Linked DNA regions of Ketobacter sp. MCCC 1A13808. The protein of the gene in region 1 binds, or shares a complex with, the protein of each later gene. Links are inferred from orthologs where the notes say so. Each region holds a gene or a part of one and is shown on either strand. Other genes may lie near its edges.

Region 1 (15,822 bases):
CACCAATCATATACATACTGGTAAGCGGTGCTACGCCAAGACGTTCGATTTTTTTGCGTGGATAAATTGCCGCATCGACTTTCATTACCAGGTTGTCTCCCGGCGTAATCGTAAACTGATAAGCCCCGGTTGCGCTGGGAGTGTCAAGCAGTGCGTATACGGTCGCGGTGCCACCCTTTGCCTCCGGTTCCTGCAACCAAAACTGAGTGAATACCGGAAACTCTTCCCCTGAAGGCAATGCAGTGTCGATCGCTAAGCCTCTGGCGGACAGGCCGTATTGCATTTCCGTGCCAACAGCTCGAAAGTAACTGGCACCCAAAAATGAAAGGATGTCGCGCTCCCAATCCGTGTGGAAATGATAGCGAAAACCGGCAAAGCCAACATCTTCAGGGAGTTTGCTGCCCTTCACTCCCGATTTACCGTAATCGAACTGTTCAGTGGAATACGGTATTTCGGTCGCTTTTCCATTGTGCAGCCGATGTATTTTTACCGGCGTTTTAAAATACAAACCTAAATGAAATAACTCTGCGCGGAATAGGGATGCCGAGTCAGTCCAGATTGCCTGCTCCCGATCGTAACGCAGCTCTTGATATTGATCCCAACTCAGGTTCCGGAGCGATTCGGGGATTTCACCCTCGTGGCCCTGATACGCTTCAACAGAAAGCGATCTTGCTTGCCCTTTTAGCCAGGCATAATCGAACGCTTTTTCAGATTGAGTAATAGAGCCCGCTGTGTGCGCGCAGCTCGATACAAAGAAAATGGGGAGCAAAAAAAGGGGTCTCAGGATATTTCGTTTTTGTGTAACTCTAATCAATATACTTCGCATAGCAACTATTAACTCCAGCAATCCATTACACATTAAGTGTGCCCTGATTCATCTGGCCAAACAATAATTCAGGGGCAAAGCAGGCTAAAAATGTGAGGGGTTGTGAACCAGGTGGTGTTACTACATAGCAACCCAATAGCAAAAAAAAGGCCAGCACAAAGTGCCAGCCTTTTTTCTCTACGAGTGTAGTGCTTATCGGCTAGGTGGAGTGTAGTCCTGGTCTGGCTTAGACAGAACAACTTCCACTCTTCGATTTTGTTGTCGACCTGCCGCTTCTTTGTTACTGGCGATAGGAAACTGCTCTCCATAAGCTTCAATCGAAATGCGTTCACGCGCCACATTCAGTTTTTCAAGCTCGTTTAACACGGCCTCTGCACGCTTTCTGGACAACTGTTTATTGTAAGAGGCTTTGCCCTGCGAATCCGTATAGCCCTCTATAGTAATATTGGTATCCGGGTTATCATTCAGAAATTGGGCTAGACGATCCACCGTGCGCTCACCGCCGGGCTCCAACTGGGCCTTATCGAATTCGAACAACATATCCTGAAGGGTTAAAACGATGCCGCGCTCGGTGTTCTCCGCCTTGGCGTCTTTAACCTGGCTTTGTAACTGGGATAACTGTTGCTCCGTTGACTGAATCTTTTGATCACGGGCCGAAAGCATTAACTCAGATCGCCGCTGGGTAGCGGACTCCAATTGCTTCTGGATGTCTCCCAACTCTGCTTGCTTTTTGGTGATCTCAACTTTTTGCTGCGCCAGGTAGGCTTCGTGATTGAACTCAACTTCATCGCCATCGTCCCACGCTTTTGTGGCGTTTTCTACCTGCCGTTCCGCAGCCTGTAGCTCTACCGGAGCGTACTTATTGACGTTCTCACTTTGTTGTAGTGACGAAAGCTCATTAGTTAAACTGGTCATAGATTCTGGCGGGGTATTGGTTGCGCACCCGGCTAAAAGTAAAATGGGGAGTCCCACGATACACAGTGTAGTCTTCATATTTTATTCCTCCGTAAAATTAAGCTAGGCAAAGAATCAAGAGCTAACCTTCAGCTCACTTTTGAGTGTTTCCAAGCTAGCATTAACTTCTTCTAGCGCTTCCTTCATCTTTTCGGTTTGAGCAGTGACTTTAGCTAACTGAGCATCGGCGGATGCCTGTTCAGCTAGGCGCTTTGCTTCGGGATACTCTTCAGCATCCATTGCCTTTTTAGCTCGCTCAATTTTTTCTTTCGCGTTATGCATAGCCAGCGCCGCAAATTCCGATGCTGATTCTGCAGTTGCGGTTTCTACATCTGCTTTAGCTTGATAAAACTCTGCTTGGGGAGGTTCCATCGTGCTGCATCCCGAACCGAACAGGCCGGATAAGATGAGCACCCCGGCGGTATATTTGACTTTATCCATGTTATTTCTCCGCTTAGAAGGATTCTGAAAGGTCGTGGTAACTGCTTAGCTGACCAAACCTAACATGATTATAGGCAATAACCGGTCCAACATTGTTTTTTGCCTTAAATACAGGAACATTCCGTATCTTTGACTAAAAAAACGCATGTTTTATGTAAGGATTTCAGCGGGGAGAGACGTAGTTTGTAAAGGCTACAAAATAAGCGTTACCCGAATACACCTTTTTCAGAATTTGGGTGAGACAGCCGCCGTAGATTTAATTACATAATTCCAGTTCAGATACAAACGCAAAATGGTCTGACCCGACATCAGGAAGCCGAAATCTTTTAGCGTTACAAAATTGATCGTTTATCAACACATGGTCAATCGCAAAACCCAGTGCAGCAGGCAACCAGGCAGGCCAGCTATTATTCAGGCTCCAAAACGAATCTGCGTGACTCAGATTCGTTTCCCGCTGAAATTTTCTAAAGAGTGTATTCCAGGGTGTCGTATTCATGTCGCCTGCCAACAGCAAGGGTACCCCGGACTGCTGTTGATATTTTATCAGTTTAGTTAATTTACCTATTTGTTTATTACGGGAGCGGATTCGATGAGCATCATGAGGCGATTCAAGGTGAACACCGATAATATCGATAGGTTTATCTTGCAACATAATTCTTGATTTAATCGAAGGTAACCTGGGATCTTCGGGCAAGGTTTGCATACGGGATTCAAGTTTATATTTAGAGAACAATGCCAGTCCGGGTTTCATATAATGTTTGTTTTGCAAATCATGATAAGGGAGTGTTTCCCGTAGCTCCCCGACCAGATAGTCGTAAACCGGTGTCGTCACCTCCATCAAGACAACGACATCAGGATCCACTTGTTGGATAGATCGTACTACCCCGGAAACGTTTCGATTGGCTTCGTAAATATTCTGGCTATATAGTCGAAATGAATGGCTGGCTGTAGCTGAAGACGGGCCCGGTGCTAGCGTAGGATACGCTGAACTCATCCAATAGAGATTGAATAGTAGCACCGCGCCCATCGAAACTATCATTCGCCAATCTTTTGTCAAAAGTAAACAAATGCACAACACACAATACAAAACGGATATTTGCAATCGCGCTTGATTCAACATATCTGCCTGCAAATTCCCGCGAATCCAAACAGGCAGGAGGGCTACAAGCGCACAAACAGCAATTGTCAGCCACAATAAAAGACTCATCTTACTACTCACAGAATCCACCTTGTTCAATAAATCCAAGTCACTTTTGCAACTCTTTCTTCCTACGTAAACGCCATGGTTCAGTGCCACAGCGCGCTGCTTTGACTATCGGAATCCAATAATGTGCCGCTGCGAATAGACCGTTAAGAGCGCAATTCGTACGATATTAAACAATCAGAATCAGCGTTGTCTTTGAAGGAACCCATCGCAATGATCCCCTGACCGGTTAACAGTCTGGATTGTCGATGCAGGCGAATCGTCTTGGCTCTATTTGACAGGTTTGGAGTCGAGTAAGAGATAAATGTTCCGTTGGTGCTGTGATCGGTGATTTGCCAGTCGTTGGCCAAGAACTCCAGTTTCAGGTGCGCCCGGGAAACCAACGGGCTACACACCATGTGATCACAGTCATCACCCCGCCCTATTACAAAAGGACCCATTTGCGGAGTGAGTTTGATGACCTCCTGATTAAGCCTAAGGTATAATTTTTGCGCCTCCGGAGTATTGACCACCGTCTGGGAATAGGCATCAAATACGGAAGTGGCATCGGCTGTGTTCCAGACGACCTCTTCGATCACCAGCGGTTTCGATTTTCCTTTGACCAAAGTCGTTTGATATTGCCGAATACTCAAACACGCGGGACAGTCTTCCTGCGACAAGTATCGAATGGAGCTTCGGGTTGCAATTATTCGATCAGGCTCACATAGAGACGCCACTCTGGCCGCCACATTGACGGTATCACCGAACGGGTGTCCATGATGGTAGTCCACGATTCCAAAGTGGAATCCAACCCGGATTCTCACCGTATGGGACTCCAGCACCGGGCTGCGCTGAAAATGCTTCTGCATAGCGATGGCTGCAGAGGCCGCCTCTGATACCGTCACAAAGGTGAGCATGGCTTCATCACCAATGGTTTCAACCAATGTGCCGTTGTAATCATCTGCGTGCTGAGCGATACGGCTGAGGCTTTCGGAAACGCATGTATGAGCCACCGTGTCTCCTAATTGCTCATACATTTCAGTACTGCCGGACACGTCTGCAAACATGACAACTCTACGAATTGGTGTGTTCCTCGACAAAGCGTTTCCCCAAAGCGTTGGATATACAGTAAAATCGGCCCCTGATGATCAACGTAAAAAACAGGTGGAATCAGACTGAATCGCTATGAATCTATTCAAGAAATATGAATCCAAGGATCCGGGGTATCAAATTGAACTGGAGTCCATGTTATCGCAAATCCAATATAATGATCAGGGTTTGATACCGGTAATCGCACAGCAGCACGATACCCATGAAGTATTGATGCTGGCCTGGATGAATAAGGATGCCCTGGAAGAGACCTTAAAGACCAATCGGGTATGTTATTGGTCCCGCTCTCGCTCCGCGCTCTGGCGCAAAGGTGAGAGCAGCGGTCAGATCCAGCTATTAAAAAGTCTGTCACTGGATTGTGACGGTGACACCATCCTTATTCAAGTCGATCAAACCGGCCCCGCTTGTCACACCGGGCGCCGTCATTGCTTTTTTTACAAGGTCGGAAATGACCGCATGGAAGTTTCAGGCGAAGTCATGATTCCACCGAACGAACTGTATAAGAAGTAGTAGCTGATATAAATAAGAAAGAGCGTAATCAAAGCCCATCGATTACGCTCTTTCCTGTTTTGTGATGTAAAACACAGAAGCACTCTGACGCCCCGAGCGCTACTGACGAGCGGATTTAGTTATTTTCCGCCAGATAGAACCAGGTTTCCAACACGGAATCAGGATTCAGAGAAATACTATCTATACCAATCTCCATTAACCATCGTGCCAGGTCTGGGTGATCAGAAGGTCCTTGACCGCAAATCCCCACGTATTTACCGGCTTTGTTACAGGCATCAATCGCGCTTTTCAATAACGCTTTTACCGCGGGGTCACGTTCGTCAAAAAGGTGAGAAACGATTCCTGAGTCCCGATCGAGCCCCAAGGTAAGCTGGGTCAAGTCATTGGAACCGATAGAAAACCCATCGAAATGCTCAAGGAACTGCTCTGCCAGAATCGCGTTGGTGGGCAGTTCACACATCATGATGACACGCAGACCGTTTTCCCCCCTCTTCAACCCATTGTCTTCGAGCAATTTTATTACTTGTTCGGCTTCACCCACCGTCCGCACGAAAGGTACCATCAATTCAATATTATCCAGCCCCATTTCTTCGCGCACCCGTTTCATTGCCCGACATTCAAGCTCGAAACAATCGCGGAAACTTTCAGAGATATAGCGGGAAGCACCCCGGAAACCCAGCATCGGGTTTTCTTCTTCCGGTTCATATAATTTCCCGCCTATCAGATTGGCGTATTCATTGGATTTGAAATCGGACAAACGCACGATGACTTTTTTCGGATAGAACGACGCTGCCAGGGTTGAAATCCCCTCCATGAGTTTTTCAATATAGAACTCAACCGGACCGGAATAACCGGACATTCTGCGCTGTACCGATTGTTTGACGTCTTTAGGTAAGGTATCAAAATTCAATAGTGCTTTCGGGTGCACGCCGATCATCCGGTTGATGATAAATTCGAGACGCGCCAAACCGACACCGGCACTCGGCAAGCCCTGAAAATCAAAAGCGCGGTCCGGGTTACCGACATTCATCATAATTTTAAATGGCAGTTCAGGCATCGAATCAAAAGAGTTTTTCTGGATATCAAAGCCCAGCTTACCGTCGTATACCATGCCGGTATCACCTTCGGCGCAGGACACGGTGACCTCTTGGTTTTCCTGCAAAAGATCGGTGGCATCACCACAGCCGACTACGGCAGGAATGCCCAGCTCACGGGCAATGATTGCTGCATGACAGGTACGGCCCCCGCGATTGGTCACAATGGCTGATGCTCTTTTCATGATGGGTTCCCAATCGGGATCCGTCATATCGGTCACCAGTACATCACCGGTTTGTACTTTATCCATTTCACGCAGGCTGGAAATCAGCTTCACCGGGCCACTACCGATACGTTGCCCGATGGAGCGTCCTTCAACCAGAACCTTGCCTTTTTCTTTTAGCAGGTAACGCTCCATAACATTGGACTGTCGGCTTTTTACGGTTTCTGGCCGCGCTTGAACGATATACAGCTTGCCATCGTCGCCGTCTTTAGCCCATTCCACATCCACCGGGTGTTGGTAGTGATTTTCAATTATGATGCACTGTTTGGCCAGCTCCTGTATTTCTTCATCGCTGATTGAAAAGCGTTGCCGGTCTTCTTTTTCGACATCCACGGTTTCTACAGATTTGGCTGTTGTAGTCTGGCTGCCGTAAATCATTTTGACTGCTTTGCTTCCCAGGTTGCGGCGTAAAATTGCCGGTCTACCTGCGTTCAGCGTGGATTTATGAACATAAAACTCATCGGGGTTCACCTGACCCTGCACCACGGTTTCACCCAAGCCGTAGGCTGCGGTAATAAACACAACATCGCGGAAACCGGACTCGGTATCCATTGAGAACATAACACCACTGGAACCGGTGGCGCTGTTGACCATACGCTGAACACCCGCAGACAGAGCAACCAAGCGGTGCTCGAAGCCTTGATGTACACGGTAGGAAATAGCGCGGTCATTAAATAGGGAGGCAAATACTTCTTTTATTGCCAGGATGACGTTTTCAACGCCGTTGATGTTGAGAAAGGTCTCTTGCTGGCCGGCGAAAGACGCATCGGGTAGATCTTCCGCTGTGGCAGAGGAACGGACCGCAAACGATATTTTTTCGTTGCCGTCCTGCAGTTTGACATAGGCTTCGCGAACAGCGTCTTCCAATGCAGGTTGTAACGGCGCATCCATAATTGATTGACGAATTTCTCTGCCGACTTCTGCAAGCTGATTTACATCACTGACATCCAACTTGTCCAGCGCAGAATGAATCTTGTTATTCAAACCGCTGACTTCAAGGAATTCCCTGTAAGCATCTGCCGAGGTGGCGAAGCCGCCTGGTACTGAAACTCCGGCTCCGGCAAGATTACTGATCATCTCGCCCAATGAGGCGTTTTTACCGCCGACTCGTTCGACATCATTTTTTGACAGATCCTGGAACCAGATTACGTAATCGTTCAAGATCGTTCTCCCTACCTTATAATGAATGAAAATCAAGGCACTTTTGGTGCCTGGCCTCAAAGGGGCTAATGTTGGCCCCACTAGGTTACGTACTTCTAACCATGACTCATCGTTCACCGCTTTTTTTGCGGTCATATCCGTATCCGAGTGTCCCCCGGAAACGTTGATTTACATGGCTATATCCTGCAGTTAGACGCGAGATTCTACTAAAAAAGTCAATAAATTACTCGTTCTAAATATTTATTCACGTTAAATTATTGCGACTGTTTTACCCTGCTCAGGAAGCCCGAATGAAACGTACTGTATTTTTTATCTCTGATGGAACCGGCATCACCGCAGAGACATTGGGACATTCCCTTTTGGCCCAATTTGATACGCTGGACTTCGATCAAGTTACGTTACCGTTCACTAACGACCTGACCAAGGCAGCGGATGCAGTCGCCCGAATTAACAAAGCGGCAATGACAGACGACATGCCACCGGTGGTGTTCAGCACCCTGATCAATGACGATATCCGTGAAGCGCTGGCTGAAAGCAACGCTTTTATGCTGGATATCTTTTCCAGTTTCCTCAAACCCCTGGAAGAGGCGTTAGGCGCTGAGTCATCCTACTCAGTTGGTCGCTCCCATTCCATCGTCGATGATCAGAGTTACCAGGTGCGTATCGATTCGGTAAACTACGCTCTGGACAACGATGACGGCGCCCGTACCCGCCATTATGATGCAGCCGACGTGATACTGGTCGGTGTGTCTCGCAGCGGCAAGACACCCACCTGCTTATATCTGGCACTTCAGTTTGGTGTGAAAGCCGCAAACTACCCCCTGACGGACGATGACCTCGACGATCTGAACTTGCCAAAAGCATTAAGAGCTCACCGTAACAAGTTGTTTGGATTAAGCATTGAGCCGGAGAGATTAACGGCAATCCGCACTGAGCGAAAACCAAACAGCCGGTATGCATCGATAAATCAATGCGAAAGCGAGGTGCGTGGAGCCGAAGCAATATTCAACCGCTTTGGAATTCCTTTTGTGAACAGTACTCATGCGTCTATCGAAGAGATTTCGACCCGGGTTATAGAAGCCGCAGGAATAAAGCGTAGACTCGTTTAAATACAATTAGATACATCCTAATTTTAAAGTAATCTATTCTTATCAGAAGTATCCTTAAATGCCCCTTCAAACGTTTGAGCTGCCCTATTTTAAAAAGTCCGCTGAGGCATTTTCCCGCATCAGGACACTAGGCAACGGCTTCCTGCTCGATAGTGGGCACGGGTATCCGGATTGCATTGATATTTTTTCTGCGGCACCGGTGCAGATTGAGCAGTTCACATCGTTGTCACCCCAGAGTCTGCAGTCCAAGCTCAAGCAGCTTACTCTCCACCTACAGCAATGGTCAGACGTTGAAAGCACAACGCCCTGCCCCGGCTGGTACGGTATCTGGAGCTACGAACTCGCGGCGGCTACCGAAAATGTGACGCTGAAAACGAACCCTGAAAACGAAGATGCCAGGCTTCCGGTGTTCTGGATGGGATTTTTCCCCTCAGTGATCATTACCGATCACAGTAACAAGACAACCCGGATGCTATATCTGCAAGACCACCAGAAACATGCAGAAGCGCTGCTTCGATGCCTCAATTCAGCACCTTTGGATGCGCAAACAGCGGAGCCCGAGTTTAGGGTGCTGTCCCCTTTTGCAACGAACCTGACACGGAATCAATACCAACAGCGATTTGACCAAGTTCAGCGCTACATTGAAAGTGGCGATTGTTATCAGATCAACCTCTCGCAGCGCTTTAGCTGCGACTATCGGGGGGATCCGTGGCTGGCGTATCAGCGTTTATGCACTGTGATGTCTGCCCCTATGGGCTGTTATTTTGATGGAGACGACTGGACGTTACTGAGCTTTTCCCCAGAACGATTTATTCGTCACCGCGATGGCGTTGTCACTACCCAGCCGATTAAAGGTACCCGACCACGCGCAGAGGACCCGGTACTTGACCAGGCTCTTGCTAAGGAGCTGTTTAAAAGTGAGAAGGATCGCGCTGAAAACCTTATGATTGTTGACCTTCTCAGAAACGACCTTGGGCGCTCCTGTGAAGTGGGCTCGGTGCGGGTAGAGCAGTTGTTTGGCATTGAGTCTTTCTGCAACGTTCACCATATGGTGAGCACCATATCAGGCGCTCTTGGCCCGCAAGTGTCGCCATTGCAACTGCTTGCAGCGGCCTTTCCGGGGGGCTCCATCACCGGTGCCCCCAAACACCGGGCGATAGAAATCATCGATGAACTGGAGCCGGACTGCCGACATTTTTACTGCGGCAGCGCGCTCTACCTGGATGTGTGTGGACGGATGGATTCCAATATTCTGATCCGAAGCCTGTTAGCCCATAATGGTCGTCTGATTTGCCATGGTGGAGGCGGCCTGGTGGCCGACTCCACCTGGGAACAAGAGCACCAGGAAATTCAGGATAAAGTGGGGAGTATCTTAAACACACTTCAACAATCTCATAAATCACATCAATATTGACTTATAACATGTTGTTATTTAGTTACTTTATAGTTCCAGCTTTCGGTTTGAAGCAGCTATAAACTGCTTTTTGAGATCATCGAATGTGGTGACCGAAGGAAATTGTGGGAATTCGTCTATTACTTTTTGTGGTGCCTTGAACAGGATACCGGCTTCCGCCTCACTCAACATGGTGGTGTCGTTATACGAGTCCCCCGCTGCAATACAGCGGTAATTGAGCGAGTGGAACGCCTTGATTGAAGCTCGCTTAGGGTCTTTCTGACGCAATTTATAATCCACAATTTTGCCATCCTCGGCCACTTCCAGGCGATGACAAAACAAGGTTGGCCAGCGTAACTGACGCATGAGCGGTTGTGCGAATTCATAAAAGGTATCGGAGAGGATTACCACCTGAAAACGCTCTCTGAGCCAATCTACGAATTCCAAAGCACCGTCCATCGGAGCAAGTGTATCAATCACTTGCTGGATTTCCTTAAGGCCCAGTTTATGTTGGTTAAGGATTGATAGGCGCTGCTTCATCAATACATCATAATCCGGAATATCCCGCGTGGTGGCCTTCAGCTCCTCGATTCCGGTTTTTTCTGCGAAGCTGATCCAGATTTCCGGCACCAACACCCCTTCCAGGTCAAGACAGGCTAATTCCACAACACTCTCCAGTATTTGATTAGTTAGGTAAATTTCTGGCGCAACTCTAACGATATTCGGCATCTGTTGCAATTAGTCACGTTTAAACCGTAACTAAGTTTGTGAACTGCCAGAGTTCTTGTTCCAGTAACGCAAGAGCGCGTGATATGGTTTGTTTACGTGAAGAAATAACTGAGAGGAACGCGATGAGCATGAGCCCGGCTGAAGTGCAGCAATGGAACAGCGATCTCGTAAATAAAACACCACAAGAGATCCTGGCTCAAGCACTGCAACGGTTCTCTAACCTGGCGCTCTCTTTCAGCGGAGCAGAAGATGTAGTGTTGCTGGACATGGCCTCCAAACTGGGTCAGCCATTCCGGGCTTTCACACTGGACACCGGGCGCTTACACGCAGAAACCTATCAATTTCTGGAGCAGGTCAGGGAGCGTTATGGCATCACAATTGAAGTCGCGTTCCCGAATCCGGCCCAGGTCGAAAAGATGGTCAACGAAAAAGGCCTGTTTAGCTTTTATCACGAGGACCATAAAGAGTGTTGTGCCATCCGCAAAGTCGGCCCCCTGCGACGCAAGTTGGTGGGATTGGACGCATGGATAACCGGTCAACGAAAGGACCAGAGTCCGGACACCCGGGTTGATATTCCTGTAGTTCAGATTGACGCTGCTTTTTCCTCAAACGCCCATACCCTATTAAAATTTAACCCCCTGGCTAACTGGACCTCCGCTCAGGTGTGGCAATATATCAGGTCAAACCGGATCCCCTACAACAGCCTGCACGACAAGGGATACATCAGTATTGGTTGCGAACCCTGCACTAGGGCAGTGCTCCCACACCAACATGAACGTGAAGGTCGTTGGTGGTGGGAAGATGCGACGGACAAAGAATGCGGCTTACATTCCATTAATCTGAACAGCAAATAAACCTTTGCGACCCTTAAGGCGGTATATATGAAAATTACGTTCGTGGAAAAAATACTACCCGACGGGTCTCCCTGTAAGAAGTGTGGAGAGGTAATTAGCAGGATGGAAGAAAGCGGCCAAATGCAACGTATTGACGAGATTTTGGTTGCCGACGAAAGAGATCCGGCAAGCCCGGGCATGCAGCTGGCGAGAGAACTCAACGTGGACCGCGCGCCCTTTTTCGTAGTGGACCACGATGACGGCAGGCAGGATATTTACACCGTTTACTTCAAGTTTGTTAAAGAAGTGATAGAAGAAGACACCGACGAAGCTGACGACCTGCAAGAGTTGCTGAACGACAACCCTGACCTGGATAGGCTGTGAGCACCCGGTTAAATATGAGGATAGTCCTAGTGTTTTTGCTGGCGGGGGGGCTTATGGCCGTTCCGGCATTCGCCCCGAGTCCGGATCAACCCAGATACATGCAGTTGCTTGCGGGGAGCCTGCAACTCTCGGACGACTCCGTCGCGGTAACCTACGACTAGGTTAGCTATGTAGGCACCGTTGATGACCTCCCCTATTTCGGCGGGCCGGCTGCCGAAATCAGCATAACCGACCACTACTGGATTGGACTCGACGCGCGCGATGTGGATTCCGAACTCGACCTGTCTGAGTCGCTGGGTAATTTTGATATTAAGGGAACCCTCTACCTGCTGAGCGTAACCGCCCGATAATGAGCTCCGGTGGTAGTTTTGTCGAAACGAAAAAAAGCCCTGGCACCATTACAGCGCCAGGGCTTCTTCTGCTGAGGAAGTCAGGTTGCAGTTACAGCATTGGAAGCTGTATATGCGTGAAGAGTTCATCCAGTTCCGAACGGGTGTGTCGATCGACCGCCTCATTAACCACTTCTTTGGTCAGATGAGGCGCAAATAATTCGATAAAGTCATACATAAAACCGCGAAGGAAAGTGCCGCGGCGGAAGCCTATCTTAGTGACACTGGGCTCGAATAAATGAGAGGCGTCCAGGGCCACCAAATCCGGATCGTCAATATCACAGGCCATCTTTGCCACTATGCCCACACCAAGGCCTAATTTGACATAGGTTTTGATAACGTCTGCGTCGGCCGCCGTGAACACGACTTTGGGTGAGAGCCCTTTATCAAGGAAGGCATCGTCTAATTTCGAGCGTCCGGTGAACCCAAAGGTATAGGTGACGATAGGTTGGCGTGCCACTTCTTCCAGCGTCACTTTTGAAGACTGTGCCAACGGATGATTGCGGGGAACAATGATGGCTCTATTCCAGGAATAACACGGCATCATTATAAGGTCACCGAATAGCTCCAGCGCTTCCGTCGCAATAGCAAAATCAACGGTGCCATCTGCTGCCATTTCAGAAATTTGTATCGGTGTACCCTGATGCATATGTAAAGACACTTCGGGGTATTTATCTATGAAAGTCTCAATCACGTTAGGAAGAACATAGCGGGCCTGTGTATGAGTGGTAGCTAAAGACAGGCTACCTCGACTTTCATCACTGAATTCTTGTGCAACCTGCTTTATGCTATCGACTTTACGCAGGATTTCACCTGCGATCTTCAGAATTGCTTCACCGGCCGGGGTAACCCGAGTGAGGTGTTTTCCGCTTCTCGAGAAGATTTCGACACCCAACTCATCTTCCAGTAAACGAATTTGCTTACTGATCCCCGGTTGTGATGTATACAGGCTTTGTGCCGTTACTGATACGTTCAGGTCATGTCGCGCCACTTCCCATATGTAACGCAATTGCTGAAGTTTCATTTATATCCCTCCCCCTTCCTGTTTTTTTTCGCACTGGGGTTATAACAATATGAAAATATATTCCTTTGCAGAATAGGACACAATGCGTAACTTTACCAACCACAAAACTTAAGAAACATAATATTTTTTAACTTTTTGCCTTCAAAACCAATACGGGGTTGCCAATTCTGCGATGGAATTTATTGCTTATATAGTAGCCGGGGCGGCTGTGGGCTTTGCGGTCGGAGTGACCGGTGTCGGCGGTGGATCGTTGATGACACCTATATTAATGCTTTTCGGATTTCAGCCTCATGTGGCTGTCGGCACCGACCTGCTATATGCTGCTATAACCAAGACCGGGGGAGTTTTGGCTCACCGCCAGCGATCCACCGTCCGTTGGGATATTGTCGCATTTCTTTCCCTGGGCAGCATTCCCGCGAGCCTGGCCACCATATACGCGTTGTATCGCTACTTTCCCGATGCCAACGCTTATAGCCACCTTTTAAGCTCCATGCTGGGTGTGATGTTGATTCTTACCTCTGTTGTTCTGTTATTCAGGAAGAGAATCATCTCTGGCTCGCTGCAGGAAAATCCGTTTACTCTACTCTCGCACTTACAAAGCCGCTCAAAAGTTTATACCTGGGTTATGGGGATAGTACTAGGAGTAATGGTAACGCTTTCTTCGGTCGGGGCTGGTGCTTTCGGTGCGGCAGTCTTGCTGATGCTCTACCCTCGCCTGGCTACAATAAAAGTGGTTGGTACAGACATAGCCCATGCAGTGCCACTAACACTCGTGGCAGGTATGGGACATTTACTGCTGGGAAACGTGAACTACGTACTACTGGGTTCGTTATTAATAGGCTCATTACCGGCCATTTATTTGGGGACACAATTAGCAACCCGATTGCCGGAAAAACTATTGCAATCCGTACTGGCCAGCATGCTGTTATTTATGGGCGTTAAATACGCTTTCTTTTAACCACTAACCCGTTCGTTTGCCGGTTACGAATCATTGTAGTCGGCACCAGATAGATGGGAATATCAGAAAGCTGCATGACTTTCGAGGCAACGGAACCGATAGCGGTGCTGTTTTCTGACTGTCGGCCATGAGTGCCCATTACAATTAAATCGACTTGTAACATAGAGGCCGTATCCAAAATCACCTGACTGGGATCCCCGCCGATTACTTGCACTTCGCCGATGCGGTCCCGAGCCAGGTCGAAATCGATAAAATCGTCTTCAAATGCCTGACGCACGCGGGCGCTGATGGTTGCCATCACTGCTTCGTAGCCGTGCGTTTTCATGGCGCTCTTATCTTCATTGGGAACGTAGGTTTCCAGAATGGCATCAGCGAACACACTGACTGGCTCAACTGCATGAACCACAGTTACCTGCGCATCATGCTTAATAGCAAGTTCACATACGTGCTCAAGAATATAGGGGCCATAAAGGCCCAAATCGGTTGCGTATAATATTTTATTTAACATTACTTCACAGAATTAGTACGGCACATAGTGCGTTCTTTGACCATATTTAAATCATAGCAGGCAAGTTTGAAATTGCCCGAAAAAGATCAATGGCTTAGGCCAGATTTCTGGCTAAGCAAATGCTGTTAGGCTCGCAAATAAAGCACCATGCTTTGAATATAAATTGAACATATTGAAAAAGGTCACAGAAAGGTTAAAACAAAGTGGTTTAGCGGCAAAATCCCTACTACTTTTAAAGCACCAAAAAAAGCTCCGTACAATGCGGCACCATTCACTTAAGACAATTTCGAGTCCGGGTAGTAAGACGATGCAGTTTGTGAAGAAGTCTCTGTCATGTTGGGTAGGAACCGTTGCGCTGGCGAGTGCGATTAACGTTTCCGCCTCTGAACTCGCATCGGTCGACGCTCAACTAACAGAAGAGCAGTCTCAATTGTTATACGGATACCATCAGCCCGCGTCCGCTCATTTTGATATGCACTCACTGCATACGGATGCGTTCAGCTCGGACATCACTGCTCTACCACTGCTCTCCCTGCGCTTAACCGCCGCGACCAATAACATGAAAGGCAATACACTGGAGCTGGATGCGCTCTATAAAGGCTGGACGATTGACAGCAATTTTGACGGAGTTAGTTACAGCTCCATGGGTACCTCGATTACGGTCGAATCCCCCATTCGCAAAGCTCTGGACTTTTCCCATTCCATTCGCTCAAAAGTAGAAGACGCCTGCGCCGAGAAAATGCTGGACAAGATGCTGATAGATGGCGCGCTGGGTTTCATTATCAATTGGTAGACAACCTTCTCTTTGCACCGACAAAAAACCATTTTCACTTCTCACTAATGATCACCCTATTGGCTATTCCGTGGGGAACGTGCCCGGCTGCAACGTGCTGGCTGGCAGACCGGCAATGTCCTTCCTGATCATCAAAGAACACATCTGCCCCAAATGCTTTTAAAAATGCCCCTTTGTCTAATCCGCCCAAAAAAAGTGA
Region 2 (15,722 bases), on another replicon or contig:
GCTTCTGCCGGCTACCGCGCTCCACCGGAGACGGGGCCCGATGCAGTGCCAGATTGTCACAGCCGGATGTCAGATATAAGTTATTCTGATCCGGCCTCCATTCCACCTGCATACCCAGCAGTGACACATAAAACTGCTCGCATTCGTCGAATCGTTCCACGAACAACGCAACATGCCGCATGCCACCGAACGCTGAAGGCCGCTGCATCAGACTGCCTCGGTTATCTCATAACTGTGGGTAATATTAACACCGGCTTTTGACAACATTATGGACGCTGAGCAGTACTTTTCAGCAGACAATTCCACTGCCCGCTTGACCTGCGCTTCTTTCAATCCGCGACCACTCACTAAAAAATGTAAGTGGATGGATTCAAATACGGCAGGGACTGCGTCAACACGTTCGGCAGAGACCTGAGTCACACAATCAGTCACGTCCTGGCGGGATTTCTTCAGTATATGCATCACATCAAAAGCAGAACAACCGCCCACCCCCAACAACATCAGTTCCATGGGGCGCACCCCCTGATTGTTGCCACCGTATTCCGGTGGCCCGTCTATGGTCACGGTGTGACCGGAGCCGGATTCAGCTTCGAACTTAACGTCACCGGCCCAGCGAATGGTTGCTTTCATCTCGACACTCCCGGGGGCTTGTTTCCAAAATAGTGATAGACCTGCATTTGGCGCGCAAGATAACACAATCCATTCCGCTTGTGTGTAAAATAATTGGCCTGCCACGAACGCTATCTGGCCTGACCAAACCCGGATTTCCATTAATTGCAAAATGCGCAAAAAAACGGCGCAACGGATCACATACCTGATGTCTAACTTGCTCTATAATCTCTTGAAATCAGGTCACATTTAAACAATCTGGGCCTATTTCGCCTAAATTTCAAGCTTAATGACGATCATGCAAAAGTAGCAAGGCTTGGTATTTCAAGCCATAATGAAATACCTTAAGGAAATAAATAGACGATGCCGGATCCTCATCCGCTCGATCACAACGATAACAAGGTCAAACAATGACGTTGAAACCAAACCGACTCATCCCGGATACTGAACAGTTTCTGGCTAACACTCACAGACGCAAATACCCTGCGAAAAGCACACTTATCTATGCCGGCGATGATTCTGATGCCCTTTATTACATCATCAAAGGTACGGTTATGGTGGTCATTGAGGACGATGACGGTCGTGAGATGATCATGGCATACCTGAATGAAGGTGATTTCTTCGGTGAAATGGGCCTGTTCGATGAAGCGGCGGGACGCAGCGCTTGGATCAGGGCAAAGACGGAATGCGAAGTAGCTGAAATCAGTTACAACAAATTCAAGCAACTGGCAAAAGAAGATGCTGATATTCTGTTCGCCGTGAGTGCCCAAATTGCCGGACGGTTACGGGCAACCACCCGTAAAGTAGGCGACCTGGCGTTTCTGGACGTCACCGGACGGGTGGCCCGCACATTGATCGAACTGTGCAAACAACCCGAAGCAATGACGCACCCCGACGGCATGCAGATTAAAATTACGCGCCAGGAAATCGGCCGAATTGTGGGATGCTCCCGGGAAATGGTAGGACGGGTACTTAAAAACCTGGAAGAAGAAGGACTTATTCAGGTAAAAGGTAAAACCATGGTGGTGTACGGAACCCGGTAGCCATCGCAGGCGACGGCACATAACCCTGAATGGCTAACCAGCCATTCGGTTCCGGCTTTTGCCAGCACTGACTACTTGGTATTTTGTAACCTGTCGTTCTGCACCGTAGGCGTTTGCTCCGCAGGAATATCCTGCACCTCCACCACCCCTTCCACCGGCGGCTCATCCCCCACCTTTTCTGATACAACGTATCCGAAGCCAATATTCAATGCGATTAAAACCCCGGAAATCACGAATACATATCCCATAATGAAGCACTCCTTACCACGCAACGACTTTATGTAATCGCGCCTAAGGTACTAAACAAAACGAGGGGTTATAAGGGGAAAAGGCGCCAATATTAAGCGCCTGTTACGCAAAAAACCAAGCAGCCTTATTGACCAGTCAGTCGACTGGTCTGCTCGGCATTGACATCGGATTACTTGGGCTCAGCGTCGGATTTCTCGGTGGTGTCGGATTCCTGAACGGAAGTGTCGGGCTCCTGAGCTTCCACCGTTTCTACCTCAACCACGCCTTCCGCTTGCGGTTGATTTTCTTCGGTCGCTTCAGAACCCACATAGACTATTCCAAGATTAACGGCGACCAATACGCCCAGTATCGCAATCAGTTGCATTCAGTTTCCCCGTATTTATTCGTTCAAATTGCCGTGAAAGTCTACACCGTTAACTGCCACGCGGATATGGTTCTAAAGGCTTATCTAGCTAACGAATAGCTGCCTCAGTGTCTGCCCGGGATCCGGCGACCGCATAAATGCCTCACCAACCAGAAAGCTATTAACACCCTGTTCCCGCATTATCTGTACATCGTCGACAGAGAGTATACCGCTTTCTGTGACCACAATCCTATCTTGCGGAATTTTTTCCAACAGGCTAAACGTGGTTTGCAGGCTGACTTCAAACGTATGCAAATTTCGGTTATTAATTCCCACCAGCGGCTGATTAAACGATAGGGATCGCTCCAGCTCTTCTTCATTATGGACTTCGATCAACACGTCCATGTCCATCTCTATTGCCGTATCGGTCAACTCCTTAATTTGGCTATCGGTCAGGGATGCAGCAATCAACAGAATGCAATCGGCATTGATTGCACGGGCTTCCACTACCTGATAGCTGTCGACAATGAAATCCTTGCGTATAACCGGTAAATCGCAGGCGGCCCTGGCTTGCATCAGATAGTCTTCATGCCCCAGAAAAAAATCCCGATCCGTGAGCACGCTAAGGCACGCGGCGCCGCCAGCCTGATAGGATCGAGCGATGGCAGCAGGATCGAAATCAGAACGGATAACGCCTTTACTTGGAGACGCTTTTTTTGCTTCCGCAATGACTGCGCTTTGGCCATCTTGCAGTCGAGCCTGCATGGAGCGGGTAAAGCCACGTACGGGTTGCGCCTGCTCGGCCAATTTCAGCAACGCTGCTTCGGATTGCAGAGCCTTCCGTTCGGCGATTTCCTGCCATTTTCGCTCGATGATTTTCTTCAGTACCGTGGGTGTTTCGCTCATAGTCATTCTGCCACTCAGCTTATATAGCCGTGTTTTCCTCTTCCAGCACTTTGCTGAGTTGCGCCAGCTCGTTCAGTTTAGCCAAAGCTAATCCACTTCCTATGGCATCCTGTGCACACGCCACCCCGGCAGCAATGGAATCGGCCAGTCCTGCCACATAAATCGCAGCACCGGCATTCAATGCTACGATATCCGCCGCCGGGCCTTCATTCTTACCCAGAACAGACTTGATGGTAGCAAGACTCTGCTCAACACTGTCCACAGACAACGACGACACAGGAGACCGCTGCAAGCCAAAATCTTCTGGCTGAATGCTGTACTCCCTGATTTCGAACGGCGTGGCTTCTGCCACATAGGTAATATCACTGATACTGATTTCATCCATGCCATCAGCTGAATGCACAACCAATACGTGCTCGCACCCCAAGCGTTGCAGAACTTCAGCCACCGGTCGCACCCAGTGCCTGGAATACACACCCAGCACCTGGCGCTTGGCTCCGGCCGGATTGGTCAACGGACCCAGCAAATTGAATAGTGTCCTGACTGCCATTTCTTTACGCGGCCCGACTGCGTGCTTCATCGCACTGTGATGGGAAGGTGCGAACATAAAGCCCACACCTAACACATCCACACACCGGGCGACCTGTTCCGGTGTTAATGCCAGATTTACTCCCGCTGCCTCTAATACATCGGCGCTGCCGCTGACACTGGAGACCGAACGGTTACCGTGCTTTGCGACTTTGCCACCGGCTGCGGCCACAACGAAAGCCACGGACGTGGAGATATTGAATGTTTTTGAGCCGTCCCCACCGGTGCCACAGGTGTCGATCAGATTTTCAGGTTGCGCCATTTTCACCGGAGTCGCCAGAGAGCGCATGACACGCGCAGCCCCGGTTATTTCGTCCACCGTCTCCCCTTTCATGCGCAAGCCGATCAGGAAACCGCCGATTTGAGCAGGCGTGGCGTTGCCCGTCATAATCTGTTCCATCACTTGGGACATATCTTCTTCACTAAGGTCTTCGCGCTCAGTGACTTTCTTCAGTGCGGTTTGAATATCCATCTTACATCCGGAATGTGCTGTTCAATTTTTTAAAGTTGCATCCTACCATAATCCGATAGCCCTCTGGGGCGGTCACAATTGCAGGAAGTTTTTTAGCAGATCGTGGCCCTGACGGGTGAGTATCGATTCCGGGTGAAATTGCACGCCTTCCAGCTTAAACGCCCGATGCCGCATCCCCATAATCTTATCAATGCTCCCGTCTTCCATCTGCGTCCAGGCAGTCACTTCCAGGCAATCAGGCAACGTATCCTGCGCCACCACCAAAGAGTGATAGCGGGTGGCTTCAAAAGGATTATCCAAACCTGCAAACACACCTTGGTTGCGATGATAAATGGGCGACGTTTTGCCATGCATAACCGCATCGGCACGCACCACCTTGCCACCAAAAACCTGCCCGATACACTGGTGGCCCAGGCAGACTCCCAAAATCGGCAGCTTACCCGCAAACTGCCTGATTACATCCATTGAAATGCCGGCTTCGTTCGGAGAACAGGGTCCGGGGGAAATAACCAAACGCTCCGGCGCCAGTTGCTCAATTTCCTGCACGCTGATTTGATCGTTGCGTTTAACCACGATATCAGCACCCAGCTCACCAAAATATTGCACCAGGTTGTAGGTGAACGAGTCGTAATTATCAATCATTAATAACATGCTTCAATCCTCTACCGGAACCAGGCCGTTGGCGGCCATTGCCATCGCCCTGAACACCGCCCGCGCTTTATTTTGCGTTTCTTTCCACTCCAGCCTGGGAACGGAATCTGCCACAACGCCAGCACCGGACTGAATGTGCAGTTGTCCGTCTTTGATCACCGCAGTGCGGATGGCAATAGCGGTGTCCATATCCCCCTGCCAGGACAAATAGCCTACCGCACCCCCATAGATGCCCCGCTTTACCGGTTCCACGTCATGGATGATCTCCATGGCGCGGATTTTTGGTGCACCACTCAGTGTGCCCGCAGGAAAAGTGGCCCGTAACACATCAATACAACTTTGATCCGGTTTCAGCTTCGCCTCTACATTGGACACAATGTGCATGACATGGGAATAATGCTCTATGACCATTTTATCGGTCAGTTCGACACTGCCGATTTCGGCAATCCGGCCAACATCGTTTCGCCCCAGATCAATCAACATCAGATGCTCGGCTATTTCTTTGGGATCGTTCAGCAGATCCTGCTCCATAGCCGCATCTTCTTCCGCTGTTTTGCCTCTGCGACGGGTACCGGCAATGGGACGTACCGTCACCGTGCCGTGATCTACCCGGGCCAGAATTTCAGGCGACGAGCCGGCAATCTGGAACTCGCCCATATCGAGAAAATACATATAAGGAGACGGGTTCAGACACCGCAATGCCCGATACAAATCCAGCGGAGGCAGATCATAAGGAATACTCATACGTTGGGAAATTACGACCTGCATCACATCCCCGGCCAACACGAACTCTTTCATTCCGTCCACGGTTTTTTCGAATTCCGGCTGCGGAAAGCTGGATTTGAAATCCGATTCCGCCACACTGAAGCGTTGGAAATCACTTTGCTTCGGCAACGGCTGCTTGAGCTTCAGAAGGATATCGTCAAGACGGTTTTGGGCGCGCTCGTACGCGTTCTCTTCACTCGGGTCAGCATGAGTAATAACAAACAAAGACCCACGTAGATTGTCGAATACCACAATATCATCGGAGACCATCAGCATGATATCCGGGGTGCCAATAGGGTCAGGCTTTGCGCCTTTGTCCAGCCGTTTTTCGATATAACGTACAATATCGTAGCCGAAATAGCCCACCAAACCACCGTTGAATCGCGGGAGACCCTCAATATCCGGCACCTTGAAACGGGCTTGATATTCTTCCACGAACGCTAAAGGATCTTCTGCTTGCAGCTGCTCCTGTATTTCACCATCCTTCCGAATGACCACATCACGATTATTGACCGTGACGCACGTACGGCAAGGCAGGCCGATGAATGAATAACGGCCCCATTTCTCACCGCCCTGAACCGACTCGAATAGGTAGGTAAAGGGTTGATCTGCCAGTTTTTTATAGGTTGATAACGGCGTTTCCATGTCCGCTAATGCTTCGCGCATCAGCGGTATGCGGTTAAAGCCCTGCTCGGACAGGGTATTGAATTTTTCCAGTGTCATGATCATCGCGTTCGTGTCGGCCACATAGACACACCACACCCGGGTTCGGTGTCGAAGGCCTTTCTCTCTTAATCAGTTGTCGATAAATCGGTTCTTAATGATAGTTTGCCGCACTGATTCAATCAGCATGGGCAGAGATGGGTATCACCAACGCCATCGCCAGCGAAGATCGGTGAAAATTTTGGAAGGATTGTCCGAATAAGTACGATTCACAATATTCTACACAATGGTTCAATTACGAAGAATCCTAACATTACACCAGGTTGACGCCTTGTGCCAACCCTTAATCCTGGCCTGCCATCACTTATAATAACAGTTCTCGAAAATCGTCCATCAGCCAGTCGGGGCCGGACAGGGATACCGGCTCGCCATGGTTGTAACCATAGGTCAACGCTGCGCTGACCCAACCTGCGGCCCGGGCTGCCTTCACATCGTTACTGCTATCACCCACCATCAGGCATTGCTCCGGCAGATAACCAAAATGCTGGTCCACGTGCTGCAATGGCAACGGGTGCGGCTTCCTCTGCGGCAAACATTCGCCCCCAATAACCAATTGAAAATAAACTGCAATTTTTAAGCTCGCGAGCAACGGATCGGCATAGGGTTTGGGTTTGTTGGTTATTACCACCATCGGTATCCCGAGTACGGCAAAGGCTTGCAGCACTTGCTCCACACCCGGATACAATTGGCTGGAGCGACCATTTTCTTGGGCATAAAACCGATAAAACTCCGCCAAAGACGCGTTGAAAACCGCCTCATCCACCTGCGCAACCTGCTGCGGATCCGCACTGCCCGCCAGCGCCCTGCGCACCAACATCGCGGCACCGTTGCCTACCCAACCACGTACGTTTTCTTCGCCCGCCGCTGCATACCCCTGACTTTGCAGCATACGGTCAACCGCAACAGCAAGATCCAGCACGCTGTCCACCAGGGTACCGTCCAGATCAAATGCGATCAGTTTCGGCATTTCACCCCGGAAGTGACGTCGTAAGTCTCCGAGCACCGGCCCCAGGTTATCGCTCATCGCGCTGAAGCCAATTCAGCGCGCATGGCATCGATCACAGATTTATAATCCCGCTGACCGAAAATGGCTGAACCGGCTACAAACGTATCCGCTCCTGCCCGCGCAATATCGCCGATATTCTGAACCCCGACACCGCCGTCAATTTCCAGACGAATATCAAAACCGCTCTGATCTATCAACGCCCTTGCCTGGCGCAACTTGTTCAAGGTGTGGGGAATAAATTTTTGCCCACCAAACCCCGGATTAACAGACATCAGCAACACCATATCCAATTTGTCCATCACGTGCTCCATATGATGCAGCGGTGCCGCTGGGTTGAATACCAGCCCGGCTTTGCAGCCACCCTCCCGAATCATTGCCAGACTGCGATCAATGTGTTCACTGGCTTCCGGATGAAACGTGATATAGGACGCACCGGCATCGATAAAATCCCCAATGATACGATCCACCGGCTTGACCATCAGGTGCACGTCAATTGGCGCCGTGACACCATAAGACCGCAACGCCTTGCACACCATCGGCCCGATCGTGAGGTTAGGTACGTAATGGTTGTCCATCACATCAAAATGCACGACGTCTGCGCCGGCGCTCAGCACATTATCCACTTCCTCACCCAGGCGGGCGAAGTCAGCAGCGAGAATTGAAGGGGCAATCAGATAGTCAGCCATGGGGTTAGATCCCGAAATCATTGGTGAGTACGTAAGGTTGAGCCTGTTAGGGGCGCATTGTACCCCATGCGCCGCCAATTGCTAAAAACCTCGTCAGGTTGTGCCGCTATACTCAGACTCAGACCTACCGAGAGCTAATACACTATGCGGAAAAGCGGATTTTGGAAGATCTTTATTTTAATCGCAGCCTGCAACCCGGTTTTTGCGGCGACTGCGGACAAGAAACCCGACCAGGCCGACATTGCGGATCCTGCCGACGGATTTACCGACACGACGCCAAAGGCGCAACCACCGCAACGCGCCGAAACCAAGCAAGGTCAACAATTACAACGGCAACTGGAGAACACCGACATTCAAACCAACGCATCCTGGCTAGGGGTTAAGCCAGATCACTTTCTGGCTTTGTACCGGGCCGATTCCAGCGGCAAGCCCTACGCCAATCTGATTCTATTGCACGACAATCAACAACACCCTGATTGGCCCGGCCTGGTTCACCAAATCAGAACCCAGCTGACCCGGCATGGCTGGAACACACTTAGCGCTGCGGTACCGATGATTCCGGTGGGGGAAGTGCTGGCCGCACCTGAGCTGCAAAACCCGGCCCCGCCAGCGTCGGACGAGGCAGCGGCGACACCCCCGCCCGGTACAAAGCCGGCCGAATCCCGGCCTGAACCCGACACCGCAGAAGCAACCGCCGCCCCGAACACACCGGTTCCGGATGCCGCCACTACCGCCGGGCCGGTGGAGTATCCCGCAGCCGATGTTCCAAGCATACTGGCACAACGGGTTCAGCATGCGGTTAGGTTTATTCGGGCTCAAAGCCCCCTACCAATTTTCATTGCGGCAATCGGCAGCAGCGCAACCCAGCTGGAACAGCAGGGACAGGTCGTCCTGTCTGAGGGGATATCTGCGGTGGTCATAATCGACCCCACTCCGCTACCGGATAAAGATGGCCTTGATCCCGCTGCCCCCGGCATCCAATCCTTGGCGTTGCCGGTGTTGGATCTGGTACCTGAGTTTAACCCTCACAGCGATCCGCAGCTGCGCAAACAGGAGGCCGCCCAACTGCAACGACGACATTATCAGCAACGTGTTATTCCCGGTGCCACGGCGGGATTCGTCCAATACGAGATGGCGGTGATAAAAGCCATTCGCGGCTGGGGCAAACGCCTGTTAGCCGGTGATTAGAATGACTTACTTTGAGGGCTACCGGTTCAGCAGACTGCCGCTATTGTTGTTTACGGACCGAAACAATCAGTTCGTAAGCAGAACGGATTGCCTGAGTTTTTTCTTTGGCGATTTCCAGCATATCTTTCGGCATGCCTTTGGACATCAACTTATCCGGATGATGCTTGCTCATTAGACGCCGATAAGCCCGCTTTAACTCCGATGCCCCCGCATCCGGATTCACCGCCAGGATTTCATAAGCCCGCGCCAATTCATCCTGAGGCGATAGGGGTTCGCTGCCACTTTGGCGGAATTCCTGGTGAGCCTGTGCACTGCGTACTATTTTTTCCAGGGTAGACAAACGAAAGCGTATGGATTGCGCTATATGGCTCAGCGCAGCCCATTCTTTTTGATCCAGCTTGCCATCCGCCAGCGCCCCCTGCACCAGTATTTCCATGAAAATCTGTAGCAACGTTGGCTGACGGCCACAGGTATTGCGGAGTTCCAACAATTCAGCAGAAATATCCTGACTGGATTTTCCCTGATCAAACAGCTCAATAGCGTTGCGCTTTCGCTCTGGCGATAGCCCCATACGCTCCATTACTGCAGTGGTCCACTGGATTTCTGCATCACACACGGCGCCATCGCATTTGGCTATCTTTCCCAGCGCAACAAATGTAGCCTGAAAAAAAGCTTGCTGAGTAGCGGAATCACGGGCGCTGGGCTTGGGCTGAGCGAATTGGTACAAACTGGAACTGAGCTGGATAATAATATCGAACTGGTGACCCAGCCACCCCCCCAACAACGAACCAACAACGCCGAGAGGGCCTCCCCCGGCGAGAAAGTAACCGCTAAACAGCCCCACCAACGGGCCAATCCATACAAAGGATGTCACTGCCTTACTCCTTTAAATTCTGTTCAACACGCTGAAGTCGTTCGGGCGTACCCACGTCCACCCAATAACCCGCGTAAAATTCACCACTGACCTGATCGCGTTCAATCGCTTGCCGAAGCACTGGCCCCAACGGGAAGCGGCCCGGCGCACAATCCCGAAATAACGCCGGTGCTAACACACTGAGACCACTGAACGTGAGCAAATCGGCGCCCTGATTTTGCACCCGACCTTCGGCAGTCAGCGCGAAGTCACCACCGGTATTATGGTCGGGATTTCCCACCAGGATTAAACGGGCCAGGTCATTAGTTGAGGCAAACTCGCGGCTTTTCTGCACAATGGACGCTAAAGGGTAATCTGTCCAGACATCGCCATTAATAGCCAGAAATGGCTGCTCACCCAGTAAGGTTAGCGCATTATATATACCACCGCCGGTTTCTAATAACTCCGGCTCGGTTACAAGGTGAACCTGCATCCGATCGTCGTGCCAGCCCTGCAAAAAATCCTCGATATCTTCCGCCCGGTAAAACGCATTGACCACAACATCATCAAAGCCCGCGGCAACAAGGCGCTCCAGATGATGCTGCAATAGCGGTTTCCGGGCGATCTTGAGCAACGGTTTCGGACAGTTCCGGGTCAATTCGCCCATCCTTTCCCCCCGCCCTGCGGCCAATACCATGGCCTTCATACAAGGGGCTCCAGCAATTCACCGGAGCCGGGTTGCCTGCTCACTAATTCTGCGGCCACCCGCTGCTGTAGCCACGCTTTGAGACGGACTACCGGCTCAATCTCTGCCTGCGGCCCCTGAACGACAACCACCGACAGCTCTTGCAGCAGGTAACGCAGAGTTTTTGGTGTGTGAATGAGGTAATTGGGCTTGCTATCCCGGTAACACAGGCGGGCAAAAATACCGGCCACTTTTAGGTGTCGTTGCGCCCCCATAACGTTGAAACCGTACCAGAAATCATCATTGGTCAGGTTGCTGAGCCCTCGCTGCCGCAATTGCCCGGCAAATCGCCCTGTCCAGGTTTTGACTTTGGATTCTGGCCAGGTGATGCAGGTTTCATCCCGCAACAATGACAACAGATCGTAGGTGACCGGCCCTGCAACGGCGTCCTGAAAATCAATCACACCCAGGCTGCCGTCTTCCAGCACCATTAAATTACGGGTGTGGTAGTCACGATGCACGGGCACGGTTTCCTGCGTCCGTGTTTGCTGAAATAGACAATGGAACGCTTCACTCAACAGTTGCTGCTCTGCTTCGCTAAGCTCCAGCTGCAGATAACGACCACAGAACCAGTCTCGGAACAATTCCATCTCTCTCATCATCAAGGCTTCATCGTAGGGCGGCAACGGTGACAACCTGAATTCGGCCTGCATTATGCGTAACAGCACATTGCAGGCTTTTTCAAAATAGCCCTCCACACTGGCTTCATTCAGCACCGACATCAACAGGCAATCGCCCAGATCGGATAACATCATAAATCCTTGATCGTAATCCAGCGCCAGCAGATCCGGCACCGGTACGCCGGCTGCTTTCAAGCCCTGTAACACATTCACGAATGCGGGATTGTTCTCTTTATCCGGCGGTGCATCCACACAGATCACCGATTCAGCCTGTCCGGCGGAACTTTGATAACGGCAACGAAAATAACGCCGGAAGCTGGCGTCACCGGACACCACCTCCAGAGAAAGTGAAGGACCTTGATAACGGTGGCTTTGCAACAGCTGCTGATTAATCCAGGTGCTAAGCTGAGATAGACGATGATCCACTAAGAGTTGATCCTTAGAATGGCAAATTTGTGACTCACTACGAGGGTTCGTGTATCATCACACCAGACTTAAAACAGGGTCAAGCTCTCTCATCACTTTCCGAACCCGTAGTTAATGAATTGGAAAAATAATATATCCCCCATCGAGAAGGTGGTGGTGACTTTTTTGCTATTAGCCATAGCCACGGCAACCGGTGCAGCAACAGCTGCGGCTGAACCAGAAACCGTCAATCCCTATCGTTATCTGGACTGGGTTTCCGGCGAAGAGATCGCCGCCATGCCCGAGGACCAACGCCCGGCCCACAGCGGCATGTGCGAAGGTTACTACATTTCTCCGCCGTCTCTGACGACCGCGGCGGACCCGGCCCATTCCGATGTTCAGGCTTCGGCAGATCATTTCGATACCCTGCCTGATGGTACTAATGTGCTTACCGGGGATGTCGTGCTCAAGCAAGGCAGCCGGGAACTGTACAGCGACGAGGTTAAGATGAATCGCGCTACCCGGGCTACGGAGCTTAACGGCAACGTTAAAATCCGTCAGCCGGGCATGCTGATTCTGGGTGAGCGCGCAAAAGTCAATCTGAATGAAAAGCAGCTGGACGTAACGGACACGGAATACGTAATCCACCAGATACACGTTCACGGCAGCGCAGGGCGCATCTATAACCCGGATGACCAAATTCTGATTCTGGATCACAGTTCTTACACCACCTGCGAACCCAACGACAACTCCTGGGTCATCAAAGCCAAACAAATCAAAATAGACCAATCCGAAGGTTGGGGTGAGGTAAAAGGTGCCCAGGTGCAGGTCGGGGGCGTGCCCATTCTTTATTTACCCTGGTGGACGTTTCCCATCGATGATCGCCGCCAGACCGGCTTTTTGTTTCCAACTATCGGCAGCGGCCAGAACGGACTCGACTTTTCGGTACCCTACTATCTGAATCTGGCACCAAATTTGGACGCGACCCTGACCCCCCGCTTTTTGTCGGATCGCGGCAGCATGATGGAATCCGAATTCCGCTATTTGTCCGAAAATACCAAAGGTGATATCGGCGGCGGCTATCTGCCCGATGACCAGGAATTCGGTGACAGCCGCAACCTCATCACCTGGCACCACGTTGGGCACTACGACAAATGGGTTAACAAAGTGGATTACACCCGGGTCAGCGACAGCGACTATTTCCTCGACCTGGACACCACGCTCAACACCAGTTCCACCGCCCACCTGAATCAGAGAACCGACATGCGCTATTACGGGGACACCTGGAATTTCGGCGGCCAGGTGCAAAGTTTTCAAACCATCGACGAACTGATCCCTGACAATGCACTGCCCTATCGCATGCTACCCCAACTGTCTGCCCTGGGCCGGTTTCCCATGGGTGATTCCCCGCTGGAGTTTAAATTAGGCACTGAATATACCTATTTCGAGCACCCGGAAAAGATCGTCACCGGCCCCACTACCGCTGAACGCATTCGCCTGATTCCCAGTGCCAGCTATAACTTCCGCCGCGCCTGGGGGTTTGTTCAGCCCAAGCTGTCGTATTATCAACGGTATTACGACATGAACCAGGTCAATCTGACCGACGATGAACGCAACCTCAGCAACGGTATTTTCAGCGTTGACAGCGGCCTCTACCTTGACCGCCCTTTCGAAATGGCTGGCAGTCGCTACTTGCAAACGCTGGAGCCCCGGCTGTTCTATCTTTATTCACCCTATAAAGATCAGAACGACCTGCCGACCTTCGATACCGCTAAAACCAGTTTCAGCTATGAACAGCTGTTCCGGGAGAACCGCTTTACAGGGGGAGACCGGGTGGGCGATGCCAACCAGATTTCTCTCGGCCTGACCTCCCGCCTGATCAACGAACAGACCGGACAGGAAGAAATAAACGTCAGTATTGGGCAGATTTTCTATTTGCGTGATCGTAAAGTTCAACTGACACAAAATAATCCGCCGGAAGAAACCACGCTCTCCCCCTTCGTCGCCCGCATAAACTGGCTGATTGACAGCGAATGGAGCTGGCGTGCAGAAACCCAGATGGACACCCAGGAAAATAATCTGGACAGTATTGTCACCGGATTCAGGTACCGGGCAGAAAACGGCAACCTAATGAACCTCAGTTATAATTTTTATGATGACGGGGCGGTGGGCGCCGACCCGCTGGCAGAAAAAATCAATCAGACGGACTTTTCTTTTATCTGGTCGGTTTCACAACGCTGGGGGCTGATTGGCCGCTGGGGCTACGACCTGGAAGAACAACGTTCTTACGATACGGTGTTCGGTATAGAATACGAAAGCTGTTGTTGGCGGGCACGGCTGGTGAACCGCCGCTATCTTAGAGAGTCCAATGACCCGAGCCTGGTGGTGGAACCCTCGCAGGGCATCTATGTTCAATTTGAGCTCAAAGGCCTGGGCGGACTGGGTGGCTCGGTCGACACCATGCTTGATGATGCAATCTCCGGGTATCAATTACGGGAAAATTCCCGACCCAGCGGATTTTAATATTCACCCTTACCACCAGAATCGACAGACAAGCCTTACGAAGGAAAACGGATGCGTTTAACACCCATATTCAAGCTAATGGCCACCCTGGCCGTTACTCATCTGCTGGTCGGCACGTTGCAGGCAGCCCCCCGCGAACTCGACCGCATTGTTGCCATCGTCGATGATGACATCATTATGGAATCGGAGCTGGCAGAACGCACCGCTGAAATCGCCACCCGCATGAAAAGTCAGCAAGGGCAATTGCCCCCCAAAGATGCACTCAACGAGCAGGTACTGGAGCGCATGATTGTAGAAAACATCGAGCTTCAGATGGCAGATCGCGCGGGCATCCGTATTGATGATAATCAGCTTAATGAGACCCTCGCCAATATCGCCCGCCAGAACAACATGACCACCGATCAATTCCGCGAAACCATTCTGCAGGAAGGCATGTCCTGGGCTTCCCTGCGCGACCAGATCCGCCGTGAACTGACTATCAATCAAATGCGTCAACGCCGGGTGGGTGCCCGAATCCAGATATCCGACAAAGATGTCGACGCCTTTCTGAATTCAGAGCTGGCGAAAACCAATTTAGCCCCGGATTACCGGCTCGGGCATATTCTGATCCCCACCAAACAGGACACAGACGTCGCAGCAGCCGAGGAAACGGCTCTGATGGTGTACAAAAAGCTCAAGGAAGGCGCCGACTTTTCATCAATGGCACTGCAATACTCTGCCGGAGAAACCGCACTGTCCGGGGGCGACTTGGGCTGGCGCAAGGCGGCTCAACTGCCCACCATCTTTGCTGATGTGGCTCTGGAAATGAAAGCAGGTGAGGTATCTGCACCAATCCGCAGCGCCAGCGGCTTTCATATCATCAAGGTACTGGAGCTGCGCGGCGGCACTGAACAAATGGTGGAGCAAACCAAAACCCGCCACATATTGGTCAAACCCAATGAAATTCGCAGTGAAAGTGAAACCCAGCACCTGATTAACGAAATCCATGATGACGTGGTGGCAGATCCGGAACAATTCCCGATTCTTGCCAAAACCTATTCCGATGATCCCGGCAGTGCCATGCAGGGTGGCGAGCTGGGCTGGGTTAATCCCGGCACCATGGTGCCGGAATTTGAAAAAGTGATGTCGGAAACCCAGCCCGGTGGCATATCGGAACCGTTTCAATCCAATTTTGGCTGGCATATTCTGCAGGTGGAAGAGCGCCGCCGTCAGGATATGAGTGAAGAGTTCCGTCGCAACCGGGCTCGCCAGATGCTGCAGCGTCGGCGCTTTGATGAAGAACTGGACGGCTGGTTACGGGAGATTCGCCAAAACGCCTATGTGGAAATCAAACTCTAAGGTCGTCAT

The links.
Region 2: the proteins of pabB (region 1) and FT643_RS13180 are in contact, whole or in part, in a solved structure (PDB 8RP0), measured with the Escherichia coli proteins. The link is inferred for Ketobacter sp. MCCC 1A13808 from one-to-one orthologs.

The regions. Positions count from the first base shown.
Region 1 is NZ_VRKW01000004.1:2,898-18,719, forward strand. The notes cover bases 8,052-10,848. They hold pabB (aminodeoxychorismate synthase component I), read left to right. Parts: upstream 8,052-8,670; coding sequence 8,671-10,026; downstream 10,027-10,848. Other genes in these bases: ppsR (posphoenolpyruvate synthetase regulatory kinase/phosphorylase PpsR), read left to right, coding at 8,052-8,612; thrH (bifunctional phosphoserine phosphatase/homoserine phosphotransferase ThrH), read right to left, coding at 10,054-10,671. Also shown: FT643_RS09595 (OpgD/OpgG family glucan biosynthesis protein), read right to left, coding at 1-769; FT643_RS09600 (OmpA family protein), read right to left, coding at 1,019-1,819; FT643_RS09605 (DUF4398 domain-containing protein), read right to left, coding at 1,856-2,221; FT643_RS09610 (endonuclease/exonuclease/phosphatase family protein), read right to left, coding at 2,478-3,518; FT643_RS09615 (adenylate/guanylate cyclase domain-containing protein), read right to left, coding at 3,572-4,471; hisI (phosphoribosyl-AMP cyclohydrolase), read left to right, coding at 4,590-5,024; ppsA (phosphoenolpyruvate synthase), read right to left, coding at 5,140-7,503; more of ppsR, read left to right, coding at 7,794-8,051; FT643_RS09645 (phosphoadenylyl-sulfate reductase), read left to right, coding at 10,863-11,588; FT643_RS09650 (hypothetical protein), read left to right, coding at 11,616-11,951; HTH-type transcriptional regulator CysB, read right to left, coding at 12,393-13,364; FT643_RS09660 (sulfite exporter TauE/SafE family protein), read left to right, coding at 13,537-14,322; FT643_RS09665 (universal stress protein), read right to left, coding at 14,303-14,830; FT643_RS09670 (hypothetical protein), read left to right, coding at 15,138-15,623; FT643_RS09675 (5'-nucleotidase), read right to left, coding at 15,658-15,822. UniProt on the Escherichia coli protein: Part of a heterodimeric complex that catalyzes the two-step biosynthesis of 4-amino-4-deoxychorismate (ADC), a precursor of p-aminobenzoate (PABA) and tetrahydrofolate.
Region 2 is NZ_VRKW01000006.1:151,215-166,936, forward strand. The notes cover bases 3,073-5,769. They hold FT643_RS13180 (anthranilate synthase component II), read right to left. Parts: upstream 4,862-5,769; coding sequence 4,283-4,861; downstream 3,073-4,282. Other genes in these bases: trpC (indole-3-glycerol phosphate synthase TrpC), read right to left, coding at 3,073-3,150; trpD (anthranilate phosphoribosyltransferase), read right to left, coding at 3,170-4,210; trpE (anthranilate synthase component I), read right to left, coding at 4,865-5,769. Outside these bases: FT643_RS13145 (VOC family protein), read right to left, coding at 1-208; FT643_RS13150 (OsmC family protein), read right to left, coding at 208-630; cAMP-activated global transcriptional regulator CRP, read left to right, coding at 1,020-1,652; FT643_RS13160 (hypothetical protein), read right to left, coding at 1,724-1,900; FT643_RS13165 (hypothetical protein), read right to left, coding at 2,071-2,265; more of trpC, read right to left, coding at 2,350-3,072; more of trpE, read right to left, coding at 5,770-6,349; FT643_RS13190 (phosphoglycolate phosphatase), read right to left, coding at 6,654-7,373; rpe (ribulose-phosphate 3-epimerase), read right to left, coding at 7,370-8,041; FT643_RS13200 (DUF3530 family protein), read left to right, coding at 8,186-9,229; co-chaperone DjlA, read right to left, coding at 9,270-10,103; N-acetylmuramate alpha-1-phosphate uridylyltransferase MurU, read right to left, coding at 10,108-10,788; FT643_RS13215 (aminoglycoside phosphotransferase family protein), read right to left, coding at 10,785-11,873; FT643_RS13220 (LPS-assembly protein LptD), read left to right, coding at 11,988-14,375; FT643_RS13225 (peptidylprolyl isomerase), read left to right, coding at 14,427-15,713; 4-hydroxythreonine-4-phosphate dehydrogenase PdxA, read left to right, coding at 15,694-15,722. UniProt on the Escherichia coli protein: Part of a heterodimeric complex that catalyzes the two-step biosynthesis of 4-amino-4-deoxychorismate (ADC), a precursor of p-aminobenzoate (PABA) and tetrahydrofolate.